DNA from 4 places in the Thalassotalea sp. PLHSN55 genome. Region 4 is predicted to be linked to each of the others. Evidence: predicted binding sites of a transcription regulator. Region 4 holds the regulator's gene; each other region holds the start of a gene.
What was found. The regulator FNR, encoded in region 4, switches genes on or off when oxygen is low (the NO sensors DNR and NnrR bind a similar motif). The targets are predictions, from matches to a motif close to TTGATCTAGATCAA.
Positions count from the first base shown of each region.

Region 1: the regulator FNR is predicted to act here: its motif matches at 1,993-2,006, upstream of ACRRSQ_RS09170 (putative zinc-binding protein).
Region 2: the regulator FNR is predicted to act here: its motif matches at 1,801-1,814, upstream of ACRRSQ_RS15405 (universal stress protein).
Region 3: the regulator FNR is predicted to act here: its motif matches at 1,761-1,774, upstream of ubiU (ubiquinone anaerobic biosynthesis protein UbiU).

Region 1 covers NZ_JBPDIH010000004.1:124,166-127,358, reverse strand. The annotation lists gene ACRRSQ_RS09180 (hypothetical protein) at 269-715, opposite strand; gene ACRRSQ_RS09175 (hypothetical protein) at 1,255-1,683, shown strand; gene ACRRSQ_RS09170 (putative zinc-binding protein) at 2,066-2,449, shown strand; gene ACRRSQ_RS09165 (DUF3465 domain-containing protein) at 2,558-2,839, shown strand; gene ACRRSQ_RS09160 (O-acetylhomoserine aminocarboxypropyltransferase/cysteine synthase family protein) at 2,940-3,193, opposite strand, start outside.
Region 2 covers NZ_JBPDIH010000008.1:1,629-4,821, forward strand. The annotation lists gene ACRRSQ_RS15400 (hypothetical protein) at 1-791, opposite strand, end outside; gene ACRRSQ_RS15405 (universal stress protein) at 1,247-1,684, opposite strand; gene ACRRSQ_RS15410 (YajD family HNH nuclease) at 2,019-2,363, opposite strand; gene ACRRSQ_RS15415 (LytR/AlgR family response regulator transcription factor) at 2,398-3,193, opposite strand, start outside.
Region 3 covers NZ_JBPDIH010000001.1:377,700-380,892, forward strand. The annotation lists gene ACRRSQ_RS01810 (antibiotic biosynthesis monooxygenase family protein) at 32-328, opposite strand; gene ACRRSQ_RS01815 (hypothetical protein) at 408-854, opposite strand; gene ubiT (ubiquinone anaerobic biosynthesis accessory factor UbiT) at 1,037-1,597, opposite strand; gene ubiU (ubiquinone anaerobic biosynthesis protein UbiU) at 1,838-2,833, shown strand; gene ACRRSQ_RS01830 (U32 family peptidase) at 2,868-3,193, shown strand, end outside.
Region 4 covers NZ_JBPDIH010000012.1:66,705-69,897, reverse strand. The annotation lists gene pyrF (orotidine-5'-phosphate decarboxylase) at 1-514, shown strand, start outside; gene uspE (universal stress protein UspE) at 609-1,541, opposite strand; gene fnr (fumarate/nitrate reduction transcriptional regulator Fnr) at 1,701-2,420, opposite strand; gene ACRRSQ_RS18665 (sulfite exporter TauE/SafE family protein) at 2,466-3,140, opposite strand; gene ccoS (cbb3-type cytochrome oxidase assembly protein CcoS) at 3,133-3,193, opposite strand, start outside.

The DNA.
Region 1 (3,193 bases), on a different contig from region 4:
ATAAGTTAATTGTTAACTAAAGACAATTGAGGCTGTAAGGTTTATTTAGTATAAAAATAAAATTGGCATGACTAACCTCGGGCAGAGAAATATTGCCACTTTATTGTGTAAGCGTCTTGTTGATCTAGATACTTAAAAAGCACAGCAATGCAATATTAAGTGGCGTTTGAAGAAGCAGGTGCTAGATATTACTTGAAGGGGGGGGTATGAGACCCTGCTACAAAATGTATTACAGGGTCATTTTAAATCAAAGCTATTTTCTAATGAATTAATTAATTACATTAGGCTTAGTTGTACTACAAGCCGGTAAATCAAAAGTAACATTTGATACTTTAACATTACTCTCCACAATACCTTGTCCAGCAAGAATCGTTACATCACACGTACCTTCATCTTTACCGTCAAAATGTATTTTATCATCACTATTATCATTGCCATTAAATGCATTTAGGGCAACAGTACCATTTTTCATTGTGCCCACTTCAATGCTCTCACCTTCTTTCACATGTAAATATTTAGAAATTTTAGTTGAGTCATTAAAGGTATTACCGGCAATATAAATATTTCTTGAACCATAAGCGTGGACATCACGTTTACAATCTGCATCAATATGGCCTGGCGTAATGAACACTTCAATTTGGCCTAAATTTTTACATACAGTATTCAATAAATATCTGTATTCAAACGGTTGTTTCGTTACGACTCGATGACGCATTCCTTTCTCAGAACATAGCTTTGTAGTCTGATCTTTATTGGTGAAAATCTGCATTATCCTGAAAATAAGCGCCAATATTTTGTAATTCAATATTAAATGGCGTGAGACTGAATATTTCCAGCCGAAAGGGATTTAAAAATCTATTGGGCTTTCTCAAATGGTTGTGGGTGCTTTGAACGATAGATTATCTAACAGAGTCTTAGTGCGTGAAGTAAGCGTTAGATGTTACCTAAGAATATCGTGCCCGATATCTTCGGCGAACAACCGAGCTTTAATTGATTTGCAAATGATGAACGGCTTATCAACAAGTAGAAAGGTTATCAGTAGGCGTTTTTCATTTGTCGCCAAATATTAGTTAGATGCTATACGTTATAGATGATGTTGTTAAGTTTTACTAGCCGATTAACAGCAAATATCAAACGCGTTAATTAGCCCATTTGGCATAAAATATTGATGCAAAATAACTATTTATTATGGTGAGTATTTATAATACTGTCATATTATTCTTCTAATAATACTTATAAAGCATAGGAGTTTTCATGCAAGAAAGAACAGTTCCGGCTTGGTTTACGATTGTCGTGGTATTTGCCATTGTATGGAATTTAATGGGGGTAATGGCGTTTGTGGGTCAAATGATGATGACACCAGAAGCAATAGCACAATTACCCGCAGAGCAACAAAATATGCACTTGAATACGCCGCTTTGGGCAAACATTGCCTTTGGCATTGCCGTGATTGCGGGCACGCTTGGCTGTATTGCTTTATTTTTAAAAAAGGTATGGGCAATTAAGCTTTTTCAATTATCGTTAGTTGGTGTTGCCGTGCAAATGTTCAACGCTTTTGTTTTAAGTGACGCACTGACGGTATTTGGTCCTGGTGGTTTAGTGATGCCTGTGATGATTATCGTAATTGCTGTAGCGTTATTACTATTTGCCAACAAGTGTCAAAAAGAAGCGTGGATCAGCTAAGTCATAATGTTTAACAATAATGTTATTATTTTAAAAGGGAGCGATTATGCTCCCTTTCTCTTGGCTTAGATTTTATAATTGTCGTGGATTTCTTGAGCTGCCTTTTTGCGTTACAGCGCCCAGTTTTTCCTAATCTAGGACTAATCATCACTAGCTTCTTAACTGAACCCATCGCTAAATTGAAAAATACGGCTAAATTTGAAATGTTGTGTGTTTTATGAGCGAATATGTGACGATAAATTTTATTCTGTTGGAAAATGTAATAATCCTTATAAAAATTGTGGTTTATTTGCTCTGCCTGTCGAACAGTTGATTTAAATCAAAACACTTTTGTTCATTAGCCATAAAATACAAAAATAGTATTTTTAACAGAGAAGTTTTTATGGCCGATAATAAAAAGCCTATTGTGTATTCATGTTCAGGGTGTTCTAACCTTGCACGTATGGCTCATGATATTGCCTTAAACATGGACAGTGATGGCATTGCTGAGATGTCTTGTATTTCTGGTGTTATAGGTAAAGTTGGCCCAATTGAAGCAATGGCAAAATCAGGGCGTCCTATCATCGCGATTGACGGCTGTTCACTTGCTTGTACTAAAGCGTGTTTAGATGCTTGTGACCTAACACCGAGTCATTATTATGATATTAGTCAATTTGGTTTTGAAAAACGCAGCAAATGGCAAGACTCGCTTACCGAAAACAGTATTGCGATGAATAATATTTATGAAGACTTATTCAAAGCAGGTCTTAGCTTCTCTAAAGATTAAACCTCAAATGAATATCATGTGAAAAAGCTAAGTTACTTTTTTGGTAGCTTAGCTTTTTTTACGTGTAAATTTTACCGGCTTAACCATTTTTAAAGACGAGTTAATCGCATGAGAGCGTCTGGTTTTATTAAAACAATTTTACCTGATGATGTTCAAGGAGCTAAGCATCAGCGCTTTGTTGTGCAACTGACTAATCATAAAACGGTGTTAGTGATTCACAATATTGATATTTCGGGGAAAATTGGCCAGCTAAAAGTGGGAGCTAAAATCAGTTTTCAGGGCGAGTTTATTTGGAATAATCGTGGCGGTATGGTGCACTGGACTCATAAAGATCCGCACGGTAAACACTCTGATGGTTGGATAAAGTATCAAGGGAAAATTTATCAATAATCAGCCAATGCTCAGTCGAGAATCAGTTACATACAAAGCCAGTCATTGATGCACCAACTGGCTTTGTATGTAACTGATTATATTATCGGAGTGATAAAAGTTATACCTTAGCTAACGCTTGTTCGATATCAGCAATAATATCGTCAACATCTTCTATCCCCACTGAAATACGCACTAATTCTTCAGAAACGCCCGCAGATTTTAACTCTTGTGGGTTCAATTGTCTGTGAGTGGTTGAGGCAGGGTGACAAGCAAGAGATTTTGCATCACCAATGTTCACTAAGCGTAAAATCATTTGCAGTGCATCGATGAATTTTCCACCCGCTTCACTACCACCTTTAATGCCAAAGCTTA
Region 2 (3,193 bases), on a different contig from region 4:
ACTGTTGTTAGGTCATATAATGGCTCATTCATAATTTCGAAGTATTTAGGTTTAGTTTCCCATGCTTCGTTATCATTATTTTTGAAAAAGTTAGCAAGGTATTGGCCCATATAATGACCTGTTGCTGTACCTAATGGTTCTTCTTCGGTGTCTGTTTGTGAAAAAGCCCAAGGCTCGCCAACAGCTGCAAGCGTTGCTATTTCTGTTCCTTCTGGCCAATATGGGTGTTGCTGTGCCCCTTGAATCATATCTTGTGCACGCGCCTGTATTTGTGGCAGACGAGCATCGCTATGTTTTTTAGCCGTACTATTTGCATATGTCCAACGGAAGTTTCCGCCAGTCGTTGCAACGGAAGTCTCGTCAACAAATCCTGGCTTGTCGGCATCTTCACTAACATTGCGAAGTGCCCAACTAATCGAGCCAGTCACTCGTCCAAAATAAACGTCGTTGTTGGTGACAAAGTTAACCATAAGATCTTCGTCTTCATTCGGAGCGTTTCTTGAATGAACGTCGCTTTCACCCCAGTCATTTTCTGATGGTGAAGCGTGAATGGTGATAAACTTTTGTCGATCAAAATGCTCTATTCCACCAACACTATGTTTAGTATCAAAATTAATATCAACCTGTATACCGGTTGGCGTAGGTTCAGGATCGGGTGTTGGGTCTGGCGCTGGAATTGGATCTGGCACCTCTTCTTTTTCGCCACCACTGCTACCGCAACCAATTACCCCTATGCTAAGGCATGCCGCCACAACCAAATAAATTTTAGATTTTTTTGCGTGAATATTCATTTATACCTCTTGTTAAGCTCAATATTCTTAGCGTTAAACTTGCGCTAGCGTTTATATTGAACACATACACTATTATTATTTTTATTTCCTGCCTCTTTAATGCAGGTGATCTTTTTGTTTAGACAATTTTGTAAACAATGCAAATACTACATTGTTAACAATATTTAATAAACAATTTAATTGTGGCGATTAAGGATGATATGATTAATCGTTTAAATACAAGCAGATAATGGCATATCGGTTATTTCGATTTTTACAATAAAAAGATTTTTTCTAAAAATTAATCGATAAGGAATTAGCAGAGGCTGGAAATTAATGTAGCGTTTGATATTAAGTTATTCGTCTTTTACTTAAACATCATTTTGGCGTTAAATCATTTTTACCCTTTATCGCCATTTTCGAAAAAGGCTTCCGAAGAAGCCTTTAATTATTGTTTTTATACAGTCACTTTCCTGTTAAGGCACCAATACAATTGGAATACCTACACGGTGCGCGAGTTTGTTAGCAACACTACCAACAAGCAAGTCAACAATACGTGACCGACCTTGGCGGCCAACAAAAATCATATTAGCGTGCATCAGTTTTAAGTGATCCAAAATAGCAATTACTGGATCGCCCCATAATAATTCGTAAGTAATGTTGATATCGCGTTCTTTGTACTGTTCAGCTAACGGCACCAATATACGTTCTATGGTGGCTTGTTCTTCAGCATCTTTATCAATCGTTGGTGGTCTTGAACCTTCCATTGCTATTGGATGAATAAATGACCAATCCATTACGGTGATCAGCTTGATGTTGGCATTTGTTTCTTCTGCTAAACTAATGGCACGTGCTGCTGCTCTGTTGCTCCATTCACTGCCATCAACTGCTACTATATATAAAGGTTTGCTCATGGTCATTTCTCCAGTATTAGCGATATATTATTCTCGCTAGTGTTGCGTTAATTTTTATTACTGGTTAAACATTACACCACCAAACTAATGGAAAATAGCCACTTTCGAATAGAACTTTGCCGTAGATCAAATCAAGGCTCTGTTGTAAAAGAATCCTTAAGTTAGCAGAAAGATTTTGGTTATTTTGATAGTCAGGTTAATTATTGTGATCGGGTGTAAAAATTGAGCAAGTCTCTATTTATCGCAATAAAAAGCCGACTAAATTGTCGGCTTAATGTTTAACTTAACTGAGGTACTAATACGCAAATGCACATTTATACTATGCTAAAAACCATTATTTTTTGAGCATAGATTTTAAATCAGCAAACGGATTGTACGTTGCTGATTCTTGATCATTATTAGTGCTTAATGCATCAGTTTGATATTTGGCGTGTTGGGTGTATTTGTCATGCTCGTTGTCGTGACAATAAATACATAACAGCTCCCAGTTACTGCCATCGGCTGGGTTGTTGGTATGGTCATGATCAATGTGATGCACGGTTAATTCTTTTAAGGTTGAAAATACAAATTCTCGCGCACAACGACCGCAGATCCACGGGTATAATTTCAACGCTTGGTCACGATAGCCCTGCTCTTGACGTTTGTAATTGGCACTGGTGCCTAATTTATCAGATGACATTATATTCCTACTTCTTGATGATTAAAGCTAGCGATTAGCTATGTACCGCGAGTTTAACTTTTTCTTTATAACTTCGACTTACTTTTAACTCTTTGCCATTATTCATGACCAAGTAGTATTCGCCATTTAGCTGACTACAAAACTTTTTGATGTAGCTTTTATTCACTATGGTTGAGCGATGACTGCGAATAAACTGATTAGGATCTAAGGTTTCTTCAAGTTGCTTCATGGTTTTTCTGAGAATATGCGTACTTTCTTCAGTATGCACGCACATGTAATCACCAGCGGCATCGATCCATAATATGTCGCTTACCGGTACACGACTGGTTTCGCCTGCATCTTTGATCGCTAAAATATCTGAATACTTATGTAAATCAACAGGACGATTTTGCGCAAGTGTTTCAAGTATGTTGTCGGTATCATTACCTGTTACTTCACTTACTATTTGCACAAGTTCTTTAGTATGTGTCGCACTTTGACGCTGATTGATATGTGTTCTAATTTTATCAATACATTGTGCCAAACGCTGTTCATCAGCCGGTTTTAATAAATAATCTAATGCGTGAATATCAAATGCTTGGATGGCGTATTGATCAAATGCAGTAACAAAAACAATATTAGGTAAAGGCAATTCTTGGCTAACTAGCTCTTGCACTACTTGAAAACCATTTAACCCTGGCATTTGAATATCTAAAAACATCACATCGGGTTGATATGCACGAACTGCCTCTATTGCTTCTCTGCCGTTGCTACATTGAGCAACTAATTCAAAGTCGGTAAATTCCTTAAGCCTGATCTCTAACCCTTTACGGGCCAATGGTTCGTCATCA
Region 3 (3,193 bases), on a different contig from region 4:
ACCGATAATGAGAAAGACTAAAGCGATAAAGCTAGTTTGCAGGAAACTGATAAGAACGTTTAATTTCGACCACATCAACTTGGTAAGACTGATACCATTTTTCACGGCCTAATGATTGCGCTAGTCCATGTTCAGCGTCTTTCTTCCAACGTATAATGCTTTCTTCATCTGGCCAATAAGAAATGGCAATTTCTTGCTCATTTTCTGTTGCGGCTACAAAATCGATACAACCATACTTTTCAAACGCTAAAGTGCGCATTTTAGCAACCATGTCACCATATTCTTGATCTTGGCTGCCAGCTTTTGCTCTAAATATTACTGCGAACATAACTCTTCCTTGTGGTTAAAAGTAGTAGCTTAACGACAATGTTTAGCGCTGTAAAAGGTTGAGCGGCAATATGCTATTTTTATTTGTAATGTCTATGCAGACCCGCTGTAAACCAAAAGACAACGCCAACAACAAAGCCCGAGACGATTAACGCGAGATAAATGATTAATGGGTTATTATATGGCGCGATATTGTGCACAACATTTTTATACATCGAAAAAATGATCAACGGCAAACTATTCATCATTGCACCGCCTAAAGTGACCGATGCAAAGGTAATGAGTCGGCACTTTTTCAATAAAAAATAAGTCGGTAAACCAAAGGTGAGAAAAATAATGTAAGCAATTGGCGCACCGATGAAAAGAAAAATTCCGATATGTCCAAAGGCATTTTGAATATCTTGAAGCCCGTATTGTCCCAATGCCAATTCAATGCCCATAACAATAATTAACAACTGAAAAACCATTGAATTAACGAGTGGGGCAATTGCACAACCTAAAAAAAGGTTTATTTTTTTGTCCGGCATTTAAAGGGTCCTGTGCGTCGAGTTTTAACTAATAATCTATCCATTGTAGTTTGCTTTATAAAATAAGAGTAGCGGCTAACTAGTTGACAATTGTTCCTATGGTTAGCCAAACAGTAACAGTTACGCGAGTTGTGTAAACGCTATAACTCTTGGTTACATTGGTTTATAAAACATGTAGTTAATTATGCTAGTTGTGTTTGCTGAGCTGACAATTCAGTTTGTGTTAACTCAAGCCAGTTTGCCACTTGCTCAACGGCGCTATGTACACTACTTGGTAATTGTTCGATATCTATTGCATCGATCAAGTTTTTCACCTCAAGCCCCAGTTCAGTGTCGCCTTCAATTTTCAAGCGACGTTGAAAAAATAGCGTGTCTGGGTCTTGTTTTCGTCCGGCGATCAATACCAAGTCGTCACCACTTGCGCTAAAACAGACATCTTCTTTCACCATTTGTGCAGGAGACGCCATCACGAGCGAATCGTCGGCAAAGCTTAACCACCAGTTAATGTCTAAATCGGTAATATGAATACGTAGCCATTTATCTTGTAAAAATTCGAAATCGCCATCTTCCATTGCTTCTTTAAAAACTGAATGCAATGCGGGGATTAGTACTTTTTTCTGTACGGTAAAAGGGACTAACTTAAAGGTTGGTTTTAATACCTTTGGTATCAACGAAATGATATTTTCTCGCACCGGTAGTGGAATTTTAGGCAATGAAAACGCTTTAGTTGTAGCTTTAGTCATAATAATTCTTCATACAAAAATTTGGCTTAATTTAGCATAGCTAACCGTGTGTTTAGTTGGAGTAGATCAACTTTTAATTATCATCATAACAAGCACTGCCGTGTTGCCAACAAATATTACAAACTCTTACCTTTGTGTTTCAAATTGTGCAAGGTCATTTTTCTTAATGCAGGTCAAGGAAGTTGCAGGTTAACCCCCTTAAAATGTCGCCACTGTAAATTTAACTAAATGAATACTTATATGGAATTGTTGTGTCCAGCGGGCAATTTACCTGCACTAAAAACGGCAATAAAAAACGGTGCTGACGCTGTATATATTGGAATGAAAGACGACACCAATGCTCGTCATTTTGCCGGCCTCAATTTTAATGATGGCAAACTTGCCAAAGCGGCAGACTATGTACATCAACATGGAAAAAAATTACACGTTGCCATCAATACGTTTGCTCACCCAGGCGGTGAAGAACGTTGGAAAAAGGCAGTAGATAACGCCGTTGAAATAGGCTGCGATGCGCTCATTATTGCTGACCTTGGTGTGTTAGATTATGCCGCAACTCAATACCCTGATGTTGAACGTCATGTCTCGGTACAGGCATCCACCACTAATTTAGAAGCGATTAAGTTTTTTAAAAATAATTTTGACGTTGAACGTGTTGTTCTGCCGAGAGTTTTATCTGTTCAGCAAGTGCGACAATTGGCCAAAACTAGCCCAGTAAAACTGGAAGTATTTGCCTTTGGCAGTTTATGCATTATGTCTGAAGGTCGCTGTTATTTATCGTCATATATGACGGGCGAGTCGCCAAATACTGTCGGCGCATGTTCTCCTGCAAAATACGTACGTTGGCAAGAAACCGAACAAGGTTTAGAAAGCCGATTAAATGATGTATTGATCGATCGTTACCAACCTGATGAAAACGCTGGCTACCCAACGTTGTGCAAAGGGCGCTTTGAAGTCGACAATAATGTTTATCATGCTTTAGAAGAACCCACCAGTTTAAATACCTTAGAGCTAATACCAGAGCTTTATAAAATGGGCATTGCCTCGGTTAAAATTGAAGGGCGTCAGCGAAGCCCTGCTTACGTAGAACAAGTGGCAAAAACGTGGCGCAGTGCAATTGACCGGTATGAACAGCAGCCAGATGCTTATCAGGTAGAAAATGCGTGGATGCAAACTTTGGCAAACTTATCAGAAGGCTCGCAAACCACGTTAGGTGCTTATCACCGTAAGTGGCAATAATCTATTTGTTCGACATTTTATATTAGGAAATTACATGAAATTCTCTCTTGGACCTAGCCTGTTTTTTTGGCCAAAACAACAAGTAGAAGACTTTTATCAACAGGCTAAAGAAAGCAGTGCTGATATTATTTATTTAGGTGAGACTGTTTGTTCAAAACGTCGTGAGTTACGTGCAAACGACTGGTTGGCATTAGCTAAAGATGTGGCAAGTTCAGGCAAGCAAACGGTGATTTCGACCATGGCATTGCTTGAAGCGCCTGCTGAAATTCAGGTAATGCGTAAACTTTGCGATAACGGTGAACTGTTAGTTGAGGCAAACGATTTAAGTGCCGTGCAATTAATGCATGAGTTAAAATTACC
Region 4 (3,193 bases):
GTTTCACGATATTCCTAACACGGTTGCTAAAGCGGTAACTGCAGCTGCTGAGCTTGGCGTTTGGATGGTTAACGTGCATGCCTCTGGCGGCTTAAAAATGATGGCAAAAGCGAAAGAAGCACTTGTGCCTTATGGTGAGAAAGCGCCATTGCTTATTGCGGTAACAGTACTTACCAGTATGGAAGAAAGTGACTTGATAGGTTTAGGTATTACTAAATCACCTGCTGAGCAGGTTAAACATTTAGCGGCGCTCACTAAGCAAGCGGGCTTAGATGGTGTTGTTTGTTCGGCTCAAGAGGCTGAAATGCTAAAAGCAGACCTAGGACAAGATTTTAAATTAGTGACTCCTGGTATTCGCCCAGCAGGTAGTAACGTAGACGACCAAAAGCGTATTATGACTCCAGAGCAGGCAGTAAATATTGGCGTAGACTATTTAGTGATTGGCCGTCCGATAACCAAAGCTGATGACCCACATGCGGTCTTACAACAGATTAATCAATCGCTAACTAAATAACTAAATAAATTAACGTATAAGAAATATAAAGCCTAACTACTTACGGTAGTTAGGCTTTTTATTTATGTGATTTCCAATATCCGATATTAATTTTTTAATCGTAATCTAACGGGGAAATGTAACCTTCTGGTTTAAGTGCTAATACATCACAATTTAACCTATCAATAACATGCTCTGCAGTATTACCAATAAAGGCCGCCGATATTCCTGTTCTACCTACAGTTCCAAGTACGACGAGCTCTGCATCTAGTTTGTTGGCAGCATTTTCTATTACGTCTTCAGGTAAGCCTTCTTCAACGGATACACGCTCAGGAGCAATATTAAAGCGCTGAGCGTGCTCTGTCATCGCTTCTTGATGGTGCTTGAGCATGGCATCATTGTATTCAGAAGAGTTAAACTCAGGAATTTCAATGGCAATATTAACCGGAGTACCCGGAAATGAGTTAATTAGATGAACTTGCGCTTTGATAATTTTAGATAAATTAAGGGATTCTTCAGTGATTTTATCGTTAAGTAACTGATGCTCTTCTTCATCACTTCCTACGTTGATAGCTGCAAGAATTTTACCATTTTCTGGCCATAAATGATCTTTAACTAATAATACCGGACAAGGGCATTTACGTAATAAATGCCAATCTGTTGGTGTAAATATTACTGATTTGAGTTTATCGTGTTGATGAGTACCTTTAACAACGATATCAAAGTTATACTCTAGTACTTCATTGATAATCGACTCAAAAGGGCGGTTGTGCCACACCACTTTGCTTTCAATAGTGAGGTTACCGTCATTTAGTGCGTCTATGGCAGTGTCAATCCATTGTAGTTTATCTGTGATCACAGATTGTCTCATGACTTCACGCTCGTCTTTTGACAGCATTGTGGTCATTTCATAGGAAAAGTCAAAGATAGATAAAAATGCAGTAATGCTAGCGCCTGTTTTTTTCGCAAGCTCTATCGCGCGTTTTAGCGCTTTTTGTTCATCTGTGGTTGGGTCGATAACTACAAGAATTTTTTGATATTTTTCCATCATTTCACCTTGGCAAAAATTAACGCTTAATTACAGTTTAATAGTGCCTTACCAGAAATGATAGTATTTTGTTTTATATCAAGTTTATAGTGATAGTTAGAAAATAATTAAACAAGTGTTTAAATTTTAATTAGGAAGGGGAATCAGTGGGTTGCTAGCCTATAGGCCAGCAACTTCATTGAGTTTGGTAATATCTAAAATGGTAATAAGTTTACCGTCGATTTTAATTAAACCGCTTTTGTGAAAACGGTTGAATAAACGGCTAATTGTTTCAACGGTTAAACCAATATAGTTACCAATGTCACTTCTAGTCATTGATAAACGAAATTCAACTGACGACAAGCCTCTATCGTGGTATCTCGCACTTAATGCACTAATAAAGGTTGCTAAACGTTGTTCAGCATTTTTACGATTAAGCAGTGTAAGCATTTCTTGATCTTCGCGAATTTCATTACTCATTAAACGAAGAATTTGCTTTTTAAGTTTCGGCATACTGTTAGATAACGTATCTAACGTGTTGTAGGGGATTTCACAAACCATTGATGTTTCGAGTGCTTTTGCAAAACTAGGATGCTCTGATTCGGCAATCGCGTCAAACCCCAATAAATCACCAGCTAAATGAAAGCCCGTAATTTGCTCTTCACCTTGTTCATTTACCGTAAAAGTTTTAAATGTGCCTGAACGAATAGCATACAATGCTTGCATCTTTTCGCCATCTTGGAAAATTTGCTCACCTTTATGGATAGGACGTTTACGGTCGATAATTTTATCTAAAACGTCCAACTCTTTGTCATTAAGGGAGAAAGGTAGACATAGCTCACTGATACTACAGTTTTGACAATGAATGTGTTGTTGACCTGAACAGTGACGATTTTGCATAACTACCTAAATAACTTAGCATCAAACTTATTGACTAAGATCATATTAAAACAATTGCCTATATGCAAACGATATAGTGAAAATTCCATACAATATTGTAACTAATGCTAATGCTTTTCTAAAATATGTATTTTTCAAGATGTTTTTTATATTAAAAAAACCAAATGAAACCGTTAAAAGCGCTGGTAATGTGCCTAATCCGAAGCAGAACATGATAAATGCGCCCGAAAAAGCACTATTGCTAGCTAATGCCCAGGTTAAGGTTGAATAAACCAAACCACAGGGCAGCCAGCCCCAAATAGCGCCTAATAAAATCGCTTTATTTGTGCTATCAACTGGAAGGATTTGTTTACTTAATGGTGATAAGTAACGCCAGATAAATTGGCCAAATTTTTCCAGTTTACTGATCCACATAAGCCATTGGCCAATATATAAACCAAGTAATACTAAAAATACGCCGGAAATCAGGCGTAAACCAATTACCGGCACGCCTATATTTCTAACGGCAATTGAACTAGTAAAACCGACAATAGCGCCAATTAGACTATAGGAAAGTATTCTGCCTAGGTTATACCCTAAAACTAAAGACGCTTTAGGTTTTTCGCCAGGGATCGCTGAAGTTAATAATGAGCTAATACCACCGCACATGCCTATGCAGTGACCTGAGCCTAATAATCCGATAATGAAAGCTGATAGGTAGTCTAATGGCATGTTAATCATTGTTCGATTCGGTAGGCTTGGATTCAGCGGCTTTTTTATCTTTACCTTCTTCA